DNA from 4 places in the Brevibacillus sp. FSL K6-6036 genome. Region 3 is predicted to be linked to each of the others. Evidence: riboswitches for the same ligand, from Rfam matches in the RefSeq annotation. Region 3 holds a riboswitch; each other region holds the start of a gene.
What was found. A riboswitch is a leader RNA that binds a small molecule or an ion and turns the genes downstream of it on or off. The one in region 3 is predicted to bind S-adenosylmethionine.
Positions count from the first base shown of each region.

Region 1 (5,102 bases), 990 kb from region 3:
TGATATGCTGTTCCTTTTCGGGAGTCAACCCTTGTTTTGAGCATTAAAAATTTTGCTGCAGGTGGAACTTTTTCTAAAAAAAGGCGTGGTATCAGGTGAAAGGGTGTGAAGGAATGGGAAAGGCAGGAGTGGAGGATGTGTACCGCCTGCACGTCAATGACATATACCGCTACCTCCGCAAGCTCACCGGCGATGCAGGCTGGGCGGAGGATCTGACGCAGGAGACCTTTTTCCGTGCCTTTCAGCACCTGGATACCTATCGGGGAGAAAAAGTGCGTCCTTGGCTGTTCAAGGTAGCGTACCACGCGTTTATCGACTGGCACCGCAAGCAAAAGCGCAGGCCTGTTCAACTGATCGACACCTTGCCTGAGCAGGCGGATCAGGCGGCGGTCAGTCCGGAATCGGCGGCACTGGCTAGGGAGACGGCGGCCCTCGTGCAGACTGTTCTCCGGGGGCTGCCGGAAAAACAGCGACAGGTGCTGCTGCTTCATGCGGAAAAGCTCAGCTATGCGGAAATAGCCGACGTCCTCGGCATCGATGTGGCCGATGTGAAGCGGTCGATCTACCGGGGACGATTGAAGATGCGAAAATGGTGGGGGGACGGTCAACATGGCGGATAACGGCAAGCTGGAGGATCATAAGCAAAAAAGCCGGGAGCGCGATCAGCTCCTTCTCGCTTATCTGCGGGGGGAGCTTGGCGCTGAGGAGACAGCGCGATTGAGGCAGCGTCTCGCAGACGACCCGGAGTATGCGGAGCGACTGGAGGAGCTTTTGCTGGGAGGCGGGCTGATGCAGACAGAACCGGAAGACAAAGCCGCGGATTTTTTGCCGGAGGAGAAGCAGCGCTCCATCATCCGCTGGGGAAAGTGGAAGAGCAGGCTGTCCAACGCCGCCTACACGGTGGGGATCTCGCTGCTGATCGGCTTTGTCCTGTTGTTTGTCAACTATTGGATTGGCCGGTCGCTGTATGAAGATATGTTTCGCGTCTCCAAGGATTTGGTGAATTTCACTCAGCCGGGGATCGTAGCAGGCAGCAGCGGCGCGCAGGTTGGCCTTTTTTATGGCAGCATTCAAATGGAGCTGCGCGAAAAGGTGGGGGGCGACCGTCAGCAGCCAGGGTATTTCGAGACTACGAATGTGTTTACCAAAGTATCCTCCCGCCCGGTATGGAACGACGGCGTTCGGAAGAAAAATCTGTTTTTCCTGTTCCCGCTTCAGACGAAGCTGCAGGAGGATACCTCTTTCAGACGCGAGCCCGCGTGGAAGACGCTTGAAATGCTGCCGGAGGGGACGGTATCGCAACTGGCGATTTCCTTTGACCGGTTTATGAGCCTGGAGGAAATGTACGCTTTCCTGGCTCCGTATAATTTGGACCTTACCTGGCTGGCCGTGGATACCGGACAGGAGGTGCTGCATGAGGATGCCAAAGAAGGCGTGCTGCTGCTTTCGGCCGGTGACGTCTGGGGTTTTTCCGAACATGGGCTGGACTATGGACCGGGACCGATTCAGGTAAATGGCGAAGCAGATCGCCGCACCCGGGCGTACGTGGAGGAGATGAAATACCTCGCCGAGCAGGAGAGGCTGAGCAGATCGATCGGACAAAGCCTGTTCAACAGCAGATCAGGATTGAAGATCGACGAGCGCTATCGGTATTTGGAGAAAAACGGTATCAAAACGTATGGAATCGTCGTCACCGGTCCGACCAAGGAACTGCTCAAGCTGAAGCAGGAAGCTGCCATCACCGCCGCATTCGTAGGACAAATTGACTGGTGGAACTGGAATCGTCCGAGTGCAAGCGGACAGCAAAACAGCTGGTAAGGCCGAGGATCAGCCGACTGGCAAAAAACAAAAAAGAGTGTTGACAGCGTGCATAGCCGCGTGTATGATTCAAACTAATCAAAACAGCATACGTTGGATACCTTATCCAGAGAAGGTGGAGGGACTGGCCCGATGATACCCGGCAACCGACACAGCGCTTGCCTGTCAGCTAGACTGACGGCGCGATTGCAAGCGATGTGCACGGTGCTAATTCCTGCAGAAGCAAAAGTATTCTGGAAGATAAGGGGGAGACGACACGCCCTGCCGCGTACGTATACGACCTCTTTTCTTCGGGAAAAGAGGTCTTTTTGCATGTCTGGCTGCAAAAACGGCTTGATCGGAGGCGCAGCCTGCAACATACCGTGCGGAATTATCCCCTGCTGAATGGGCCGGGAAAGCCGCTGGAAAGATCCAAATCGATTCACGTGAGGGGAGAAACAAGTTATGGCTTATCGTGCTTTGAGTGAACAAGAAGCAGTACAGTATGTAAAAGAGCTGCCCGGCCTGTTTGAAGCAGGGGCTATCCTGTCCTCCCGCGAGATAGGCGACGGCAACCTGAATCTTGTCTTTCACATCCGCGATGAAGCGACCGGCAAAAGCGTGATTGTGAAGCAGGCTCTGCCTTATGCCCGCGTCGTAGGCGAGTCGTGGCCGCTGACGCTTGATCGCGCCCGCATCGAGAGTGAAGCGCTGCGCATCCAGTACAAATACGTTCCGGACCTCGTGCCGCAGGTGTACCACTACGATCAGGAGCTTGCCTTGACCGTCATGGAGGATCTCAGCGATCACATCCTGATGCGCAAAGGATTGATCGAGGGGCGACGCTATCCAAATTTCGCGAAGCAAATCGGACGTTTCATGGCCCACACGCTCTTTTTCACGTCTGATCTGGGAGCGCATCCCTACGAGAAAAAAGCGCTTGTCGGAACATTCTTGAATCCGGAATTGTGCAAAATTACGGAAGACTTGGTGTTTACCGATCCTTACGAAAATGCGCCGACCAACAGCTTCAACCCGCTGATTCGGCGGGAAGTGGAGGAAATCTGGAAGAACAAGCCGCTCAAGCTGGAAATCGCCAAGCTGAAGTACGATTTCCTCACCCGTGCAGAGGCGCTGCTGCATGGCGACCTTCATACAGGCAGCATTTTCGTCACCGAAACCTCGACCAAGGTCATCGACCCGGAATTCGCTTACTACGGCCCGATCGGCTTTGACATCGGCGCGGTAATCGCCAATCTGCTCCTGAATTATGCCGGCCAGCACGGACTGGAGAAGGATGGAGGAAAGCGGGAGTCTTATCGCGAATACCTGCTTACAACTGTCGAAGACGTCTGGAACGAGTTCGTCTCCCAGTTCGTCCAGCTATGGCACAAGCAGGCGAAAGAGCGCAGCGCACATGTAGAAGGGCTCTGGCAGAGCTACGTGAAGCGGTTGATCCAGGATACGGCCGGGTTTGCAGGCTGTAAAATCCTTCGCCGCGTGATCGGGCTGGCGGGTGTCGCCGATCTGAACAGCATCAGCGACGAAAAAACCCGTGCCGAAGCGGAACGGCTGGCACTGCTGATCGGTCAGGAGCTGATCCTGAAGCGGGGCGGCATCGAAGATTCGACCGACATCACAGACATCGTTCGCAATGCGACAACAAGATTTGATCAGGAGGCAGCAGCGGTATGACCACAATTCATGAAGCATTCGCACCTGTAAAGTGGGAAGGAGACTCTCTTCTTCTGCTCGACCAGACGCGTTTACCGGTAGAAACAGTCTTTCTTTCCCTCCATACGTCTGAGGAAGTATGGGCGGCAATCCGCCACCTGCAGGTTCGCGGCGCCCCTGCGATCGGGATGGCTGCGGCATACGGGCTTTACCTCGGCGTGCGGAACAGCGAAGCGGCAGATTCGTCAGCCCTCTGGAATCAATTGCTCGAGCAGGCTGACTACCTGGCGACAGCACGCCCTACAGCGGTGAACCTGTTCTGGGCGATCGATCGGGTCAAAGCACGCGTCCAGCAGGAGGGAGAAAAACCGGTAGACGCGTTGAAAGCGGCGGTTTTGGACGAAGCTCTCGCGATACAGCGCGAGGATGCCGAAGTATGCCGGACGATAGGCGAACACCTCCTCACCTTGCTGCAGGATGGAATGGGCATCCTGACCCACTGCAATCCAGGGGCGCTGGCTACCGCCGCTTACGGGACGGCGACAGCTCCGCTCTATCTGGCCAAGGAACGCGGCTGGAACCTGAAGGTATACGCTGACGAAACGAGGCCGGTGCTCCAGGGAGCGCGGCTGACCGCCTACGAGCTGCAGCAGGCGGGAATCGACGTCACGCTGATCTGCGACAACATGGCGGCCATGGTGATGGCGCAGGGAAAAGTGCAGGCTGTCATCGTAGGAACCGACCGCGTAGCGGCGAACGGCGACGTCGCCAATAAAATCGGAACGTATGGCGTTGCCGTGCTGGCGAAAGCCCATGGCATCCCGTTTTACGTGGCTGCACCGCTGTCGTCTGTCGATCTGGAAACGCCGACGGGAGCGGACATTCCGATCGAGGAGCGTCCGGCGGAGGAAATCACGCACGGCTTGGGCAAGCAGGTGGCTCCGGACGGCATCAAGGTCTACAACCCGGCATTCGACGTAACGCCAGCGGAATATATAACGGCAATCGTCACCGAAACCGGCATTTTCAAGCCGGAAGATATCCGCAATTCCAAGCAATAAATCGTGGCTGTATAACAAAAGCGCCCTCGGGCGCTCTTTTTCACTTTTGAAGAAGGGGAGAGATGACATGAAGGTTATTCCGATAACGCAGCATGCAGCGTTGAGGCGCTTGGAGCTTGCCGATGCAGAGGAAATGTTCTGGCTGACCGATACCAATCGTCTCCATCTGCGCGAATGGCTTCCGTGGCTGGATATCGTCACAAACGTGGCGGATACCAGAAGGTTCATCTCTGCCACTCTGGATCAGGACAGCCGCAGGCAGGGCACCCATTTCGGGATTTGGTACAACGGTCGTCTGACAGGAACAGTGGGCGTACATCATATCGACTGGACAAACCGGAAGACGTCCATCGGGTATTGGCTCGGAGCCCAGTACACCGGGCACGGACTGATGACGGCCGCCGTCTCGGCCTATCTGGATCACTTGATCTTTGGCGAGTGGGACTTGCAAAAGGTCGCCATTCACGCCGCTACCGAGAACAAAAAGAGCAGGGCCATTCCGGAGCGCCTCGGGTTCAAGCTGGAGGGAATCCTGCGAAGCAACGAATTTCTCTACGATCATTACGTCGA
Region 1 covers NZ_CP150173.1:4,145,203-4,150,304, reverse strand. The annotation lists gene NST37_RS20610 (sigma-70 family RNA polymerase sigma factor) at 114-620, shown strand; gene NST37_RS20605 (anti-sigma factor) at 610-1,818, shown strand; SAM riboswitch class I at 1,918-2,065, shown strand; gene mtnK (S-methyl-5-thioribose kinase) at 2,263-3,492, shown strand; gene mtnA (S-methyl-5-thioribose-1-phosphate isomerase) at 3,489-4,532, shown strand; gene NST37_RS20590 (GNAT family protein) at 4,600-5,102, shown strand, end outside.
Region 1: another riboswitch for S-adenosylmethionine. It lies ahead of mtnK (S-methyl-5-thioribose kinase); the one in region 3 lies ahead of NST37_RS15875 (homoserine dehydrogenase).

Region 2 (5,102 bases), 2.5 Mb from region 3:
GCTCCTTTATACGTATCTTCGATGAACTTTTTCACTTCTGGCGTATTCAGCTCTTTCGCCAGCTTCTGGATCGCTTCGGAATCCTTGTTGTCCGGACGAGCTACCAGGTAGTTTGCATATGGAGAATCCTTGTCTTCGATGAACAGGGCGTCTTTGGTCGGTACCAGCTTCGCTTCCAGCGCATAGTTGGTGTTGATCAGAGCCAGGTCTACTTCATCCAGGACGCGTGGCAGCATCGCAGCTTCTACCTCTTTGAACTGCAGGTTTTTCTTGTTTTCTACGATGTCTTTTACAGTACCGCTGATGCCTGCGCCGTCTTTCAGCTTGATCAGGCCTTGCTTTTCGAGCAGAGCAAGTGCGCGGCCGTTGTTCGTTGCATCGTTTGGCAGAGCAACGGTTGCACCGTCAGCGAGTTCATCCACGCTTTTTACTTTTTTGGAATATGCGCCAAACGGCTCGATATGAACAGGTACTACTTCTACCAGGTTCATGTTTTGTCCTTTGTTGAAATCATCGAGGTACGGCTTGTGCTGGAAGAAATTGGCGTCCAGCTGCTTTTCATTTACTTGCACGTTAGGTTGAACGTAGTCGGTAAATTCTTTGACTTCCAGAATTACGCCCTGCTCCTTCAGCTTCGGCGCGACGAACTTCAAAATCTCAGCCTGCGGGACCGGCGTTGCGCCCACTTTCAGCGTTACTTCTTTTTGCTCGCCTTGGGAACCGCCGGCAGACGGCGCGGGAGCCGATTCATTTTGGCTGCCGCAAGCAGCCAGAGACAGTGCCAGTACAGTGGACAGTACAGATACGACCAATTTCTTCACAGATGATTTCCCCTTTCTATTTTGAACATTCTCTATGGACAAGATCCTACTTCCGGCTGAACTTGATGACGAGCCTGTCGCCCACCATCTGCAGGATCTGAACCAACACAAGCAAAATACATACCGTCACGACCATGACGTCTGTCTGGAAGCGCTGATACCCGTAGCGGATCGCCAGGTCTCCCAAGCCTCCGCCGCCGATGACCCCGGACATCGCCGTGTAGGACACGAGCGACACCGTGGTAATCGTAATCCCGGCGATCAGCCCCGAACGGGATTCCGGCAAGAGCACGCTGCGGATAATTTGCCAGTTGGAAGCACCCATCGATTGCGCCGCTTCAATCACGCCGCGATCAACCTCGCGCAGGGAGGTCTCCACCAGTCTGGCGAAAAAGGGAGCCGCCCCGATCACCAACGGAGGAATCGAGCCCTTTACCCCGAGTGAGGTGCCGACGAGCATTTTGGTAACAGGAATCAGCAGGATCATCAGGATGATGAATGGCACCGAACGCAAAACGTTTACGACAAAGGATGAGATCGAATAAAACGCGCGATTCTCCAAAAGCTGGCCTCTGGATGTGAGAAACAGCAAAATGCCCAGCGGCAGCCCGATAACGACGGTAAACAAGGTGGAAAAGCCAAGCATCGTCAACGTATCCTGCGTTCCCTTCCAAATTTCCGCCCAGTCTATATTTTTAAGCGTGAATCCCATTTTAAATCACCTCCACTTCCAGGCCGCGCTGACGAAGCGTATCGACAGCTTTCCTGTTCTGCTGCGCATCCCCGCCCAACTCGATCACGAGCTGGCCATATGGGGTGTCTTTCATACGCGAAATGGTTCCTTGCAGGATACTGAACACCGTACCGGTTTCCTGCATCGTTTGGAACAGAATCGGCTGGTAGGTCTGTTCTCCGAGGAACGTGACACGCAGGATCGTTCGGTCGCCTGACGCCTTTTCATGAGCGACGGCAGCCCGCAGCTCGCTGGAGTCTGCTACTTGTTCCACGAACTCCTGTGTCGTCGGGTGCTGCGGCTTTAAGAACACATCCAGAACATTGCCCATTTCCACAATGTGCCCCCCGTCAATGACACCGACCCGATCGCAAATGGAGCGGATGACATGCATTTCGTGGGTAATGAGGACGATCGTCAAGCCCAGCTTTCGGTTGATGTCCAAAAGCAGCGCCAGAATGGAGTTGGTCGTCTGCGGGTCCAAAGCGGATGTCGCCTCGTCGCACAGCAGCACCTTGGGGTCGCTCGCCAGCGCCCGGGCAATGCCGACACGCTGCTTTTGTCCGCCCGACAATTGTGACGGATACTTGTCGCGATGCTGTTCCAGCCCTACCAACGCCAGCATTTCCTTCACCTTTTTGTCGATCTCCGCCTTGGGCCGCTTGGCCAGCTTGAGCGGAAACGCAACGTTCTCCCCGACCGTAGCGGACGAGAGAAGGTTGAAGTGCTGAAAAATCATTCCGATATGCCGCCGCTGTTCCTGGAGCCTGCCTTCATCCAGCTTGGTCAGATCGACCCCGTCTACAATAACGCTGCCCGCTGTCGGACGTTCCAACAGGTTGATGCAGCGAATCAGCGTACTTTTGCCGGCACCGGAATGTCCGATGATGCCGAAAATTTCCCCCTTCTCGATCGAGAGGTCAATTCCGCGCAGCGCAGGTGTTTTATGGCCTTTTACAATGTAGTCTTTTTTCAGATTCTGCAACCGAATCATCCGGTTCACCTCCCATTACAATCAACAGCCCCTTTTTCATCAGGCGAAAAAGGGGCTGCACCGCATTATACGATCGCATTCACCCTTCTCATCTGTCAAGATTCTACAATCTTGTAGGAATTGGCACCGCGCCACCCATCAGAATCGATGAGCCGGTTGCCGGGCTTCATAGGGCCTGTCCCTCCGCCGCTCTGGATAAGAAGAATTCTACGTATATTTAGTTTGAAGAACTTTATTTCTTTTTATGATACAAAACGGATTATATGCTATACCAAAATAGAAAGTCAATGGGCAATTAATCCAACACGCCGTTGCGGACAATTTCTACATCGATGTTGTAATCGAAGCGGGACTTCCTGTACATCTCATGCCACTGATCGTGAGACAGCTTCCGCGCCCCGCGGAATTTTGCCCGGTATAATTCCCCGAACCCAAAGGGGTCTACCTCCCATTTTTGCATTTTGGCGACGACCTTGGCCAAATCCTGCTTCATGTTTTCAGACAAGGCCTGCTCCATTTTTCTGAGTACCTCCGGTTGTTCTATTTTTAACGGTATTGACATTTCCAGAATGCGTGTCCGTACTTTCACATCGACCTTGTAGGTCAGTGGATTCGTACTGACAATATCGACGTGGGTCTTGCTGCTCAGCGTATCAAATACCATTTGGATGTCAGGGCCGGTTGTGTTCTTCTTTTTCGGCTTTACCCCCATCCTCTCCGGATCTACCGACGTTTCGTACGTTCCCGCTCGATAAGCATCATGAACTAGCTTGATGTGAAAGGCTTCCTTTGGAGGAATCCAGCCGACATATTTGTCCTTGTGAAACAGAGCCACGCCTTTGATCCTCACCTCATCCCCTTTCCTCTCAAGAAAAGGGACGTAAGGGTCGATTCCCTCGCTGAAGTAGGAGCGGTAAAACTCATGGAGAGTAGGAGACGGAATTTTGTCATCCTCTACGTTGTGCCGGATCAATTGGTAGAGGTAAATGCCAATATTGCCTTCCTCTTTGAATTTGTACGTCAGCAAATCGTAGGTTTGGCCCTCAATGACACTTAAATAAACCCGGCTTCCAATCGAGGGGTCGCGGTACAGAGTGTCCACAATGCTGCCTATCCCTTTTCTGGCCAGCTCCTCGCTGTACATCGCGACCCGAAGCTGCCCGCCCAGCACTTCTTTGTCTGACTGCAGGTTGGCCTTGTCGCGAATGCCCTTGCTCGTCAGACTGATGCCGGACATCACCTGCACTTTTTCTTCAGCCTCGGGATTGATGGAGGGCATCACCACCGTTCCGCGTATGTTCCCGTCCTTTAACAGGTCATATCCCGCCACCGTAATCATTCCAAGCTCATCAAAAATTTGCGTCCTGATACAGCCGCTGAGCAGAACAGAACATAGAAGGAGCACGGCTCCCGCTCTCAGGAGCCGCTTATTTCCGGATCTCGGCACGATGAATCCTCCCTCCTGTTCCACCGCCGTTTGATCAGAACTCCCAACAATAGGACATAAGGGTAAATCACAGCCATGTACAAGCTAACGTACGACATGCGATCGATGATGTAATTGGCTGCATGTCTCGAGACAATTGCATCGCAATAAAGATGACCGCGCCGATGATGTACAAAACCCGCTTCTGGTTCCAGCCAAACATTCTTTTGCACCCCCTGGAGGCGGACCACATATACAGCATGACGTTGGGCAGGATGATCAGCATCCACAGGGAGATGGCAAGGTACTCGAACCGCTCCAGAAACGGGAAATACACGACGGTCTTGATCTGCAGCGTTGGCCATATCGTTCGTATGAGCTGGCCTTCGCTGAAGAATATGAGCGAGATGATCATCAGGACGACGTAGATGAAATTGGTAATGAACGCTCCCCACTGGGCATGCCGATGCAAACGCGTTTTATCTCCGACGTAGGGGTAAATCGAATACAACACTTCATACCCGACGGAGGTAAAGGCCATGATCAGTGCCCCCTTTAGAAGCTGCTTGAAATCTGCCTCCATAACCGGCAAAAGATAGTGCCAGCGGGCGTATTCCAACGTGAAGTAGAGATCAAAAAAAAGCCAGATCGTGATAAACACCGAAATGATCGCGTAGCCGGTAATCACCCGAATACCACCGAGGACAGTGTACATCGCAAGAAATAACAATATCGAGCCAAGTATCCAGATCGGAATCCCTGGAAAAATCCATGATTGTACGACTTCTATGTACCCCCGCAGGATGACCATCGCCATTGCGATGAAGTAGAGGATGTACAGAAGGCTGAATAGGTTGCCGATGATTTTCCCGTACACATCCCGATGTATCCCGAATAAATCTGCGGACGGGTAGTGCCTCAGTGTCCGGCATATGATCCAAATCGTAAGATGCGACAGCAGTCCCGCGATGGCTACGGAAATCCATGCGTCATGGCCGGATTCGGCTGCGACCACCCGCTGATAGCCTAATATTCCTACCCCTATTTGCGTCGACATGACAACGAAGCCGGTCATGTAAGGAGCTATGGTCGTCGTTGGTTTGGGCTGAACATTGATCTTCATGGCTC
Region 2 covers NZ_CP150173.1:532,810-537,911, reverse strand. The annotation lists gene NST37_RS02915 (MetQ/NlpA family ABC transporter substrate-binding protein) at 1-821, opposite strand, end outside; gene NST37_RS02910 (methionine ABC transporter permease) at 868-1,533, opposite strand; gene NST37_RS02905 (methionine ABC transporter ATP-binding protein) at 1,535-2,548, opposite strand; SAM riboswitch class I at 2,634-2,750, opposite strand; gene NST37_RS02900 (Ger(x)C family spore germination protein) at 2,844-3,995, opposite strand; gene NST37_RS02895 (GerAB/ArcD/ProY family transporter) at 4,063-5,097, opposite strand.
Region 2: another riboswitch for S-adenosylmethionine. It lies ahead of NST37_RS02905 (methionine ABC transporter ATP-binding protein); the one in region 3 lies ahead of NST37_RS15875 (homoserine dehydrogenase).

Region 3 (5,102 bases):
GCACCTTGAGGGTATTCACAAAGTCGGGATGGAGGGCGTACTTGAAGTCCACGTATTTGCACCCTTTTGCGCGGCCAATCGTCTCGCCAAGAGTGGTCGCTTCTTCGTGCTCCACGTTGTAGCAGTCCAGCCAGCCGATCGGCTCGGGGAATTCGAACTCCTCTTTGTTGGCAAAGGGAGTAGGCAAGTATTGTTCACCCTTGTCAGCCGTCCAGAAGTTCGGTTTGGCCAAACACTCCTGAATGGCTGTCTGCGGACTGAAGAAGGAGCAGAAGCCGTCGTAGTCGACGACGGAATTGTCGCCGTCGCGAATCAAAATCTCATCGACTTCGTCCAACTGATCCACAGCGTACCGCGCCGCGATGTTGGAGAAGCCGGGATCGCACCCAAGCCCCATGATTCCGAGAATGCCTGCCGCTTTGAATTTATCGGTCCAGGCTAGCTGCTTGCGGAGCCATTGCGGGCCGCTGGAAGCCGTGTCGATATAATGGGTTTTCGTGTTCAGGCACGCTTTCATCACTTCAAAGTTGTTTTCCGGCAAGCCGATATGCAGCAGTACGTCAATGTCAGTCAAAATAGATTGGACGCTCGATACATCGCGTGCGTCGACACGTTTTACCTGGATTTCCACATCCGTCTCCCGGCGCAGCTCGGCAGCCAGCTCTTCAGCCGGGCCGATCGATATATCTGCCAGCACCAGTTTTTGCAAATACTTCGATTTCACGATTTCACACGCGCTTACTTGTCCTACACCGCCAACTCCTAAAATAGCGACTCGCATAGAGTCCTCCTTCCATTTTTGGAAAACGTTCTATCTTCGCATTCGAAACAGCCATTTCTGCAAATGCAGATCGATCGTAGCAGGAAATACCGCGACTTGTGTCGCAACATCGATTGGTTCACGCGGACGAAGTCTCATCCAAACACCCTCCTTCTGCACACGGGCAGATCATAGTAGAAACCGAAGCTAAGTGGGACGATCGTGGATCAAAACAGGCAGCAGCCTACTCAAAAAAAGCACCTCCTTCCTGCTGAAAAAGTCAGAGTGGAGCGTCTTTTATTCATGTATATTCGACGCACCCGACGTCCCATGCGAATGGAAAAAGGGAATTATACTCTGACTTTTCTGAAAATATATGCAAGAATGATACCAAATGACCGGCTGCTTCCTGTGCAGTATGAAGGAGCATCGGCAGTACCATTATTCTCACTATTGAGAAAGCAAAAACCAAAACAAAGTGCTGGAAATGTCTGTTGGTGCGCCATCACCTGCATGAGAACACCTTATTAAAAATGAGAAACCTTTCTTTTCAAAAATGAAAGGAATCGTCCGAAGATGAAATGTCGGAAATATCTGGTTAACGGCTCAAACCGAATTCCTTACAATGTTGCCAACAGGAAAATACTGTTCTTATCCAGAGAGGCGGAGGGACTGGCCCGATGAAGCCCGGCAACCGTCACGCAGTTTGTGACAAGGTGCCAATTCCTGCAGGACTGATGACAGTCTTGACAGATAAGAAGCGGGAGTACGTCCATTCCGGATGCCAACCTTCTTCTTAACGGGAGAAGGTTTTTTATTTGTATGATCAAATGTTTTTGAGTTATCGCAACTTCATAACTTCTTTCTTATCCAGAGAGGTGGAGGGACTGGCCCGATGAAGCCCGGCAACCGTCACGCAGTTTGTGGCAAGGTGCCAATTCCTGCAAGACAGCAGCAGTATGTCTTGGCAGATGAGAAGGAGGCCCCCTGTAGCTCGCGAGCCTTCTTCTTAAACGGAAGAAGGCCTTTTTTATGTTTGAAATGAGAAAAAGAGGTGGAGTACATGAGTGCAAGTGTGGTAAAAGTAGGATTGCTTGGCGTAGGGACGGTGGGGGGCGGCGTCTTGAAAACGATCCGCTCTCAGCAGCAAAAGCTGTCGGACAGGTTGGGCAGACGTGTCGAGGTGGTCAAGGCGCTGGTCCGCAATGCGGAAAAGCAGCGGTCTGTACCGATTGAGAACAATCTGATCACGACCCGGTTTGAAGAAGTGCTGGCGTCGGACGTGGACATCGTCGTCGAGGTGATGGGCGGCGTCGAGCCGACATACGGCTATGTCCGTGCACTGATTGAAAAGGGCTGTCACATCGTCACCGCGAACAAGGAGCTGCTTGCCAAGCACGGAACGGAGCTGGTGCGGCTAGCCAATCGGCACGGCGTTCAGCTCGCGTACGAGGCCAGCGTAGCCGGAGGGATTCCGATTCTCGGCGTGCTGCGCCAGTTTCTCCGGACTAATGACATCGTATCGGTCAGCGGCATTTTAAACGGGACGACGAATTACATCCTGACGCGGATGGAACAGGAAAAGCTTCCCTACGCCGAAGTGCTGAAGCAGGCGCAGGAGCTGGGCTACGCCGAAGCGGACCCTGCCTCGGACGTAGAGGGCTGGGATGCCTTGTACAAAACGTACATCCTCGCCCAGCTCGTATTTGGTGAATCGCTGCCGCTGCATGCAGCCGAGAGGCAGGGGATTGAAAAGCTGCATCTCGGACAGATCGGCCTCGCCCGCGAATTGGGGTACCGGATCAAGCTGCTGGCCAAGGCTTCCAAGGCCGGGGGCGGTCTACAGCTTTCCGTCCGTCCAACGCTTCTGCCGCTGGATCACCCACTCGCGCAGGTGCAGGATGCCTACAACGCCGTGCAGGTGTCGGGCAATATCGTCGGCGACCTTTTGTTCATGGGCAAAGGGGCAGGCGAGCTTCCGACAGCAAGCGCTGTGGTGGAGGATCTGGCCTATTTGCTGACCCAGCGCTTCACTCCTCAGCCGGTCTGGCAGGAAAGCGAGCCGGCAGGCAATCGGGAAGCCGGGGAGAAGCGGTGCTTTTGCTATCTGGAAAGTAAAGCGTTGCGGGGAACGCCTGATCAAGTCACGCATTTTTTGGATCGGGCAGGAGTTCTCGTGGAAAAACAGCGAATACAATATGACTGGGCGAGCGTCTTGCGCATCGGCATGATTGCCAGCGGTTTTGCAGAGGAGCACAAGAAGGCGCTGCACCGCGATTTCGGCATCAGGGCGGAAGTGTTTCCCGTGTTGTGAGCGGAGACGGCCCAATGCTTCGGGATATAGACCGCATCCGGTTTCACCCCTAATAGAGGAGAAAAAGGGTGCCCATATCCCGCGGTAGAAGGAGGAAGCTCATGGATAAAAAGTATGTGCTCGCAATCGATCAGGGGACGACCAGTTCCCGGGCCATCTTGTTCGACAAGCAAGGAAGCATCGTCGGGATGGCCCAGAAAGAATTTCCCCAGCTCTTTCCCCAGCCAGGATGGGTAGAGCACAATGCCCTGGACATCTGGTCATCGGTCGTCGGCGTAATCGGCGAGGTTTTGGCCAGCCACAATGTTTCGGCGCAGGAAGTGGCAGCCATCGGGATCACCAATCAACGCGAGACGACCGTGGTGTGGAACAAGCATACCGGAGTGCCCATCTATCACGCAATTGTCTGGCAGTCGAGACAGACAGCGGGAATTTGCGAAGAGCTCAAAAGCAAGGGATACGACCCATTGTTTCGGGATACGACCGGTCTGCTGATCGATGCTTACTTTTCGGGCACAAAAGTAAAATGGATTCTCGACCATGTGGAAGGCGCCCGCGCTTTGGCGGAGCAGGGCGACCTCCTGTTCGGAACGATTGACACGTGGCTGATCTGGAAGCTGTCCGGCGGCCGGGCGCATGTGACCGACTATACCAACGCGTCGCGCACACTCATGTACAATATTTTTGATTTGAAGTGGGACGATGAGCTGCTGGCTCTGCTCGATGTCCCGCGTGCGATGCTGCCTGAGGTGAGAAGCAGCTCGGAGGTGTATGCGGTAACCGACAAGGATTTGTTCTTTGGCGTCGAGGTTCCGATCTCGGGGGCTGCAGGAGACCAGCAGGCCGCTTTGTTCGGGCAAGCCTGCTTCGAGCGGGGCATGGCCAAAAATACATACGGCACCGGCTGTTTTTTGCTGATGAACACCGGAGAACAAGCCGTTCGCTCCGAGCATGGCTTGCTGACGACGATCGCCTGGGGCCTTGGCGGAAAAGTGGAGTACGCGCTGGAAGGGAGCATTTTTGTCGCAGGCTCTGCAATCCAATGGCTGCGGGATGGCCTGCGCATGCTCAAAACCTCGGCAGACAGCGAACGCTACGCAACGGCCGTGTCATCCACCGAAGGCGTCTATGTCGTCCCGGCTTTTGTGGGCTTGGGCACTCCTTACTGGAACAGCGAGGTCCGCGGCGCGATTTTTGGACTGACCCGGGGAACCAAAAAAGAGCATTTCATCCGGGCCACACTGGAGTCGCTGGCGTACCAAACCAGAGACGTGGTGGCAGCCATGGAAGCAGATGCCGGCATTCCGCTGAGCAAGCTTCGCGTAGACGGCGGTGCCGTAGCGAATCACTTCCTGATGCAATTTCAAAGCGATATTCTCGGTGTCACCGTCGAGCGTCCGCGCGTACATGAAACGACGGCGCTCGGTGCCGCCTATTTGGCCGGGTTGGGCATCGGTTTTTGGAAAAGCAAAGAGGAGATTTCGCACAATTGGCAGGTTGAGCGCTCATTCGAGGCGAGACTGGAAGAGACGGAGCGCAGCAGGCTATATGCCGGTTGGCAAAAGGCTGTCCGGGCTGCGGCAGCATTTGTGTAAGCATTTTCATTGACAGTTATTGAAAACTATGGTTATACTTTAGAAAAGTTGATCGTGCAGCACGAAAACATACGGAAATACGGTTAGGCGGAGAAAACGGAGAAAACCCTTACCAGTAAACACATTCCTTTTAAGGGGAGGAGTGTGTTTATATACGTAAGGGTTTTCTTTTTCTTCATTATCGTCAAACCTATTCGATCAACAGAAAAATGAACACGAATAGAAAGAGGGGTCTGACAAATGGTGAAAAAGTGGCTGAATGTCGTAGCGACCGCGGCGTTGTTGTCGACGGTGGCAGTAGCGGGGTGTTCCTCGGGGGATACGGGCTCATCCAGTACGGGCCAAGGAGAAGCTGGCGGGGGTTCGGGTGCCGCAAAAGAACTGGGTCAAATTGCACTCTACTCGCCTGAGACACCTGATATGACCAAAGAAA
Region 3 covers NZ_CP150173.1:3,156,636-3,161,737, reverse strand. The annotation lists gene NST37_RS15880 (saccharopine dehydrogenase C-terminal domain-containing protein) at 1-781, opposite strand, end outside; SAM riboswitch class I at 1,409-1,520, shown strand; SAM riboswitch class I at 1,624-1,738, shown strand; gene NST37_RS15875 (homoserine dehydrogenase) at 1,824-3,074, shown strand; gene glpK (glycerol kinase GlpK) at 3,176-4,669, shown strand; gene NST37_RS15865 (extracellular solute-binding protein) at 4,910-5,102, shown strand, end outside.

Region 4 (5,102 bases), 1.3 Mb from region 3:
TGCCGCAGCCGCTTTCCCCGACGATACCGAGCGTCTCCCCCCGCCTGATGGCAAAAGAAACGCGGTCAACAGCCCTGACCCGTTGGCCGCCGCCAATCTCAAACGATTTGGCGAGATTCTCCACCTCCACGATGTTGTCAAGCATATGTCTCCCTCCCTGCTGCAATCCACGCTTCCGCCTTCGGGGCACGCGGGTCGTTCAGCCAGCAGCTCGCCTCATGAGAATCGGAAAACGATTCGGCTGGCGGCATATGCGCCAGGCAAATTTCCATAGCAAAGCGGCAGCGGGCGGCAAACGGACAGCCGGCTGGCGGACGAAACAAATCCGGCGGAGTCCCTTCGATGGGGACCAGCCGCTCTTTTTTTCCTGCCGCAAGACGCGGCACAGACTGCAGCAGCCCCTGTGTGTATGGATGGCGCGGGTTGTCAAAAATCTCTTCCACCCGGCCGCTCTCCACCACTGCGCCCGCGTACATCACCGCCACATGGTCGGCCACCTCTGCGACTACGCCCAGATCGTGGGTGATCAAAATGATCGATGTGTTCAACTGCTGCTGCAGCTCCTTCATCAGCCGAAGGATCTGCGCCTGAATGGTCACGTCGAGCGCCGTCGTCGGCTCGTCGGCGATGATCAGCTCTGGATGGCAGGCCAGCGCCATGGCGATGCCGACACGCTGCCGCATGCCTCCGCTCAGCTCGTGCGGATATTGTTCATACCGCCTCGCCGCCTCCGGAATGCCCACCCTCTCCAGCAGCTTCAGCGTCTCTTCCTTTGCTTCCGCCTTCGTCTGCTTTCGATGCTTGATCAGCCCTTCGGCAATCTGTGTCCCGATTTTCATCGTCGGGTTCAGCGAGGTCATCGGGTCCTGAAAGATCATGCCGATCTGCGAGCCGCGAACCTGCTGCCACTCCTGTTTCGTCAGCCGGGTCAGCTCACGCCCGCGAAACCGGATGCTGCCGCTCTTTACCTGGCCGGATCGGGGCGGAATCATCCCCATCAATGCCCGGGCGGTCACGCTTTTTCCGCAGCCGCTCTCTCCGACAATGGCCAGCGTCTCTCCCTCCCTCACGGAAAAGGACACCCCTCTCACTGCCTGCACCTCTCCGCCGTACGTGCGAAAGGAGACGCGCAGCTGGTCTACTTCCAACAATGGCTTCATGATGAACTCCCCCTCATTTCCTGATGCGCGGGTCCAGCGCGTCCTGCAGACCGTCCCCGAGCGCGTTGCACGCGAACATGGCAAGCGAAATCATGAATCCCGGAAAAAACAGCCGCCACCACTGCCCGCTCAGCACAACCGCCAGCGCGTCGTTGGCCATCGTTCCCCAACTGGCCGTCGGCGCTTGCACGCCCAGACCGAGAAAGCTGAGAAACGACTCGGCGAAGATCGCATGCGGAATCGTAAAGGTCAGGTTGACGATGATCACGCCAATCGTATTGGGCAGCAGATGCCTGATGATGATTTTGGCATGGGAGGTGCCCAGCTTTTCTGCCGCCAGCACAAACTCCTGCCGCTTGATCTGCATGAGCTGTCCTCTGACCAGGCGGGCCATGCCCACCCAGCCGGTCAGCGAAAGCGCAATAATGATCGTGGCGAGTCCCGGCTCCAGAACGACCATCAGCAGGATCACCACCAGCAGATACGGGATGCTGTAGAGAATTTCAGCCAGCCGCATCAGGATGTTGTCCACTCGGTCACCCAGCCTGCTCCTTCCTGCCATGTATCCGGAAATGCCGCCGATGCACACACCGATTACCAGGTCGATGGCCGCCGCCACCACACCGATAAACAAAGAGATGCGGCCGCCCATCCAGGTACGCGCCCACATGTCCCGGCCCAGGTCATCCGTTCCAAACCAGTGCTCGCCCGAGGGCGGCAGATTCCCCTGCGTCAACGACTGCTCATGCGGGCTGTGAGGAACGAGCATCGGTCCGAAGATCGAGAGCGCCACCACCGCCGCGAGCAGGAAGAACCCGAGCATCGCCAGCTTGTTGCGGCATACCCGCTGCCATACCTCCTGCCAATACCCGAGGCTGGGACGTTCCCGCTCTTCCCCGGCAAGCCGGCTTGGGTCGACAGGTCGAAACAGCGAATCCAGTTGTGTTGCCTGATTGGCCATAACGCTATCTCCCTCCGCTCGTCAATCTGATGCGCGGGTCAATCACCCGGTACAGCAGGTCGATGATGTACAAAGTAAAAATGAGCACAAAGCTGTAAAACACAGTCATTCCCAAAATGACCGGATAATCGCGGTTAAAAATACTTTCCACGAAGTATTTGCCAAGCCCCGGAATGGCGAAAATCTTTTCCACCACAAAGGTTCCGGTCATCAGGTTGGCAAACAGCGGACCGACAAAGGTAAGCACCGGCAGTATGGCATTGCGCATCCCGTGTCTGACGACGATGGAAAAGGTGCCAAGCCCTTTCGCCTCCGCCGTGCTTATGTATTCCTGCTGCCAGACTTCCAGCATGCTGGCTCGTACGAATCGGGCGATAATGGCAAGCGGCCCGATGGCGAGCGCAAGCGTCGGAAGAACCGAATGCTCCCAGCTCCCCCAAGCCGCGACGGGCAAAAGCTCCCATTTGACCGCCATGTATTTGATCAACAGCGGTGCCAGAATAAAACTGGGGACGGAAATCCCGACGATGGCCGCGAACATGGACAGAAAATCCAACGCCCGGTTTTGGTAGAGCGCCGCGACGATTCCGACTGTGATCCCACCTGCCAGCGCGACAAGAAACGCCTGGAGCCCCAGAACAGCCGAGGCGGGAAAGCCCTCCGCAATCAGCGTGTTCACGTCCCTTGTCTTGGACTGGATGGACGGCCCCAGGTCAAATTGCACCAAGCCTTTCAGATAGAGCAGGTACTGCATAGGGATCGGCTCATCCAGGTTGTACTGGGCCCGCATGTTTTTCACGACTTCTTCCGGAAGCATTTTGGCGTCAGACGCGAACGGGTCGCCCGGAATCAGGTGCATGATCACAAACGTCACCGTGACAATGATCCACAGCGTAACCAGCACGAGAAAGCCTCGCTTGACCGCATAATGAAGCACGTTGTTTCCTCCTTTGTGCAATTGCAATACTAAGTAAATAAATATGAATACTGTGGATTATACATACAGAAAGCCCCTCTCCAGAAAGAAGAGGGGCGATTTGTACGGTTCCCACCTTCTTATCTCTCAGAATAACTCCGCAGGATTTAGCACCGTAAGGTCCATCAGACCAAGGTTGCCGGGTTTCATCGGGCCAGTCCCTCCACCACTCTCGATAAGAATGTTTTATGAAGTTAAATTTCATTCACTAAATTCTTTTTTATCTTATCATTTTACTTGGATATGTCAATGTGGTTTTAGTGCATTTGATTTTTGTTTATTTGTTGGGGGGATTAAATGGTTTTAGAATTCTCTCATATAAAAGCAACAGCGGCAGACTAAGACGGAAAAACAAAGTCCTAGATTGCCGATGCTGTGGCTACCACTATTTAACTATCGATACTCGCTAGTTGAATGAAACTATTATTCCACTAAACCTGTTTTCGTTACTGTAATAGGTTATCAGTTTAAGTTTTATAAAACAAAAGCATACTCCCGTCAACGAAAAGACTAGAGCATGCGAATAGTTATTGTTATAAAACTATTTCTAATAGCATATTTCGCCACTAGTTACCATAACGGCAAAGTTATTATTTAACTCACACCCTCTATAGTGGCATCACTGATATATATGGAGGAGACAGGGGAATTATTCGTTATTCCACACGGAGATATTATGTCGTAACGTGGTATAGCGGGAATAATTGCAAAAATTTTTAATGAAACCATGTGGCTTCATCATTAAATCATGCCCGCAGAGGTTCCGCGGTAATTTACTCTTGCAGCCTGTCTTCCACTTCAATTTCCTGTTCCAGATTATCAATTTCGACTTGAACAAGATTACGTATCATTTCGTAAATTTGTATATCCTGATTTATAGCTTCAAAACTAACTACTAAAGAGTATCTTGCGGCTTCATTCGAATCCCAGCCCTTATGTCCGCGAACAGCGATGCAGAAACTATCAGTTAACTGGTTTGACTTAACTATAGTCCAATCCTTTTGCAAAGTACTATAAGAGCGAGAAAAATCTTTTGCTTGACCATAATTGCTCTGTTCACCAATTACCCAATTAAAATTTCCATCATCATCTACAGACGCACCTGTATTAAGAATTCTTTCTGCAAATGAATCAATTCTTTCACCAATCTTACTACATCTCCAGTCAAGCCAAGTAGATAAGTATCTACTAAGTGTTCGTCTTGTGTTTCTTGGCTTTGCTACGTAAGATAAAGTTACGTCTATACGAACATCATAATCTTCACCAATAGCATATAACTCTTCTGGGATAGGTATCTTAAAAATATGAGCCTGTCCTTCTGAAATATACATTGTATTTTCTGTTACCAAAGTAATACGATATTCATCGTTTTGAGTAGCTCTAATTACATTAGGTAGTCCGTAACCAACGTGTCTAACAATTTCCTGTGCGTTTACAAATTTATCATTAATACTAATCGGCCATCTAGCAGACTGTGCTATCAAAGCTCTATACAACAACGCCGGAGAGTTAGGAAAAAGTTTTTGGATTTCAGCAGCAATATATGCAACTTTTGGAGTTGAAAATGATGTTCCTATTGCATCTTTAGAGAACGCAGACCCTTCTGGTGATACTCTAACCAATTCGGGACAAACATCTGATGGTGTAGTAAGTCGTATATCATGACCCTCTTTATTTTTCACCCAAGTCCCACCATATTCAACTACATCTGGCTTTACTGAATTCCAAATCCCTGCACCAGATCGTGAAAAAGCCGAAGGCTCATTTTCCCCACCAATGCTTATAGAGTCTTCCGTTTCATAATTTAGATACGCGATGGAACCAACAGTAAGAGCTTGCATGCTTTGTGCTGGATTTGCGATTCGTGATCTCTCATCGAATAGATACTTCGGATATGATTTCCCCTCGTTGTATAATTCTTTTATAGTAGTATCATAAACATTTCCTGCAGCTTGAATAAATAGAACATCATGCTCATAGCTTTGCATATCAATTTCAGTAGCCC
Region 4 covers NZ_CP150173.1:4,473,970-4,479,071, forward strand. The annotation lists gene NST37_RS22015 (ABC transporter ATP-binding protein) at 1-145, opposite strand, end outside; gene NST37_RS22020 (ABC transporter ATP-binding protein) at 138-1,160, opposite strand; gene NST37_RS22025 (ABC transporter permease) at 1,174-2,121, opposite strand; gene NST37_RS22030 (ABC transporter permease) at 2,126-3,058, opposite strand; SAM riboswitch class I at 3,175-3,279, opposite strand; gene NST37_RS22035 (S8 family peptidase) at 3,871-5,102, opposite strand, start outside.
Region 4: another riboswitch for S-adenosylmethionine. It lies ahead of NST37_RS22030 (ABC transporter permease); the one in region 3 lies ahead of NST37_RS15875 (homoserine dehydrogenase).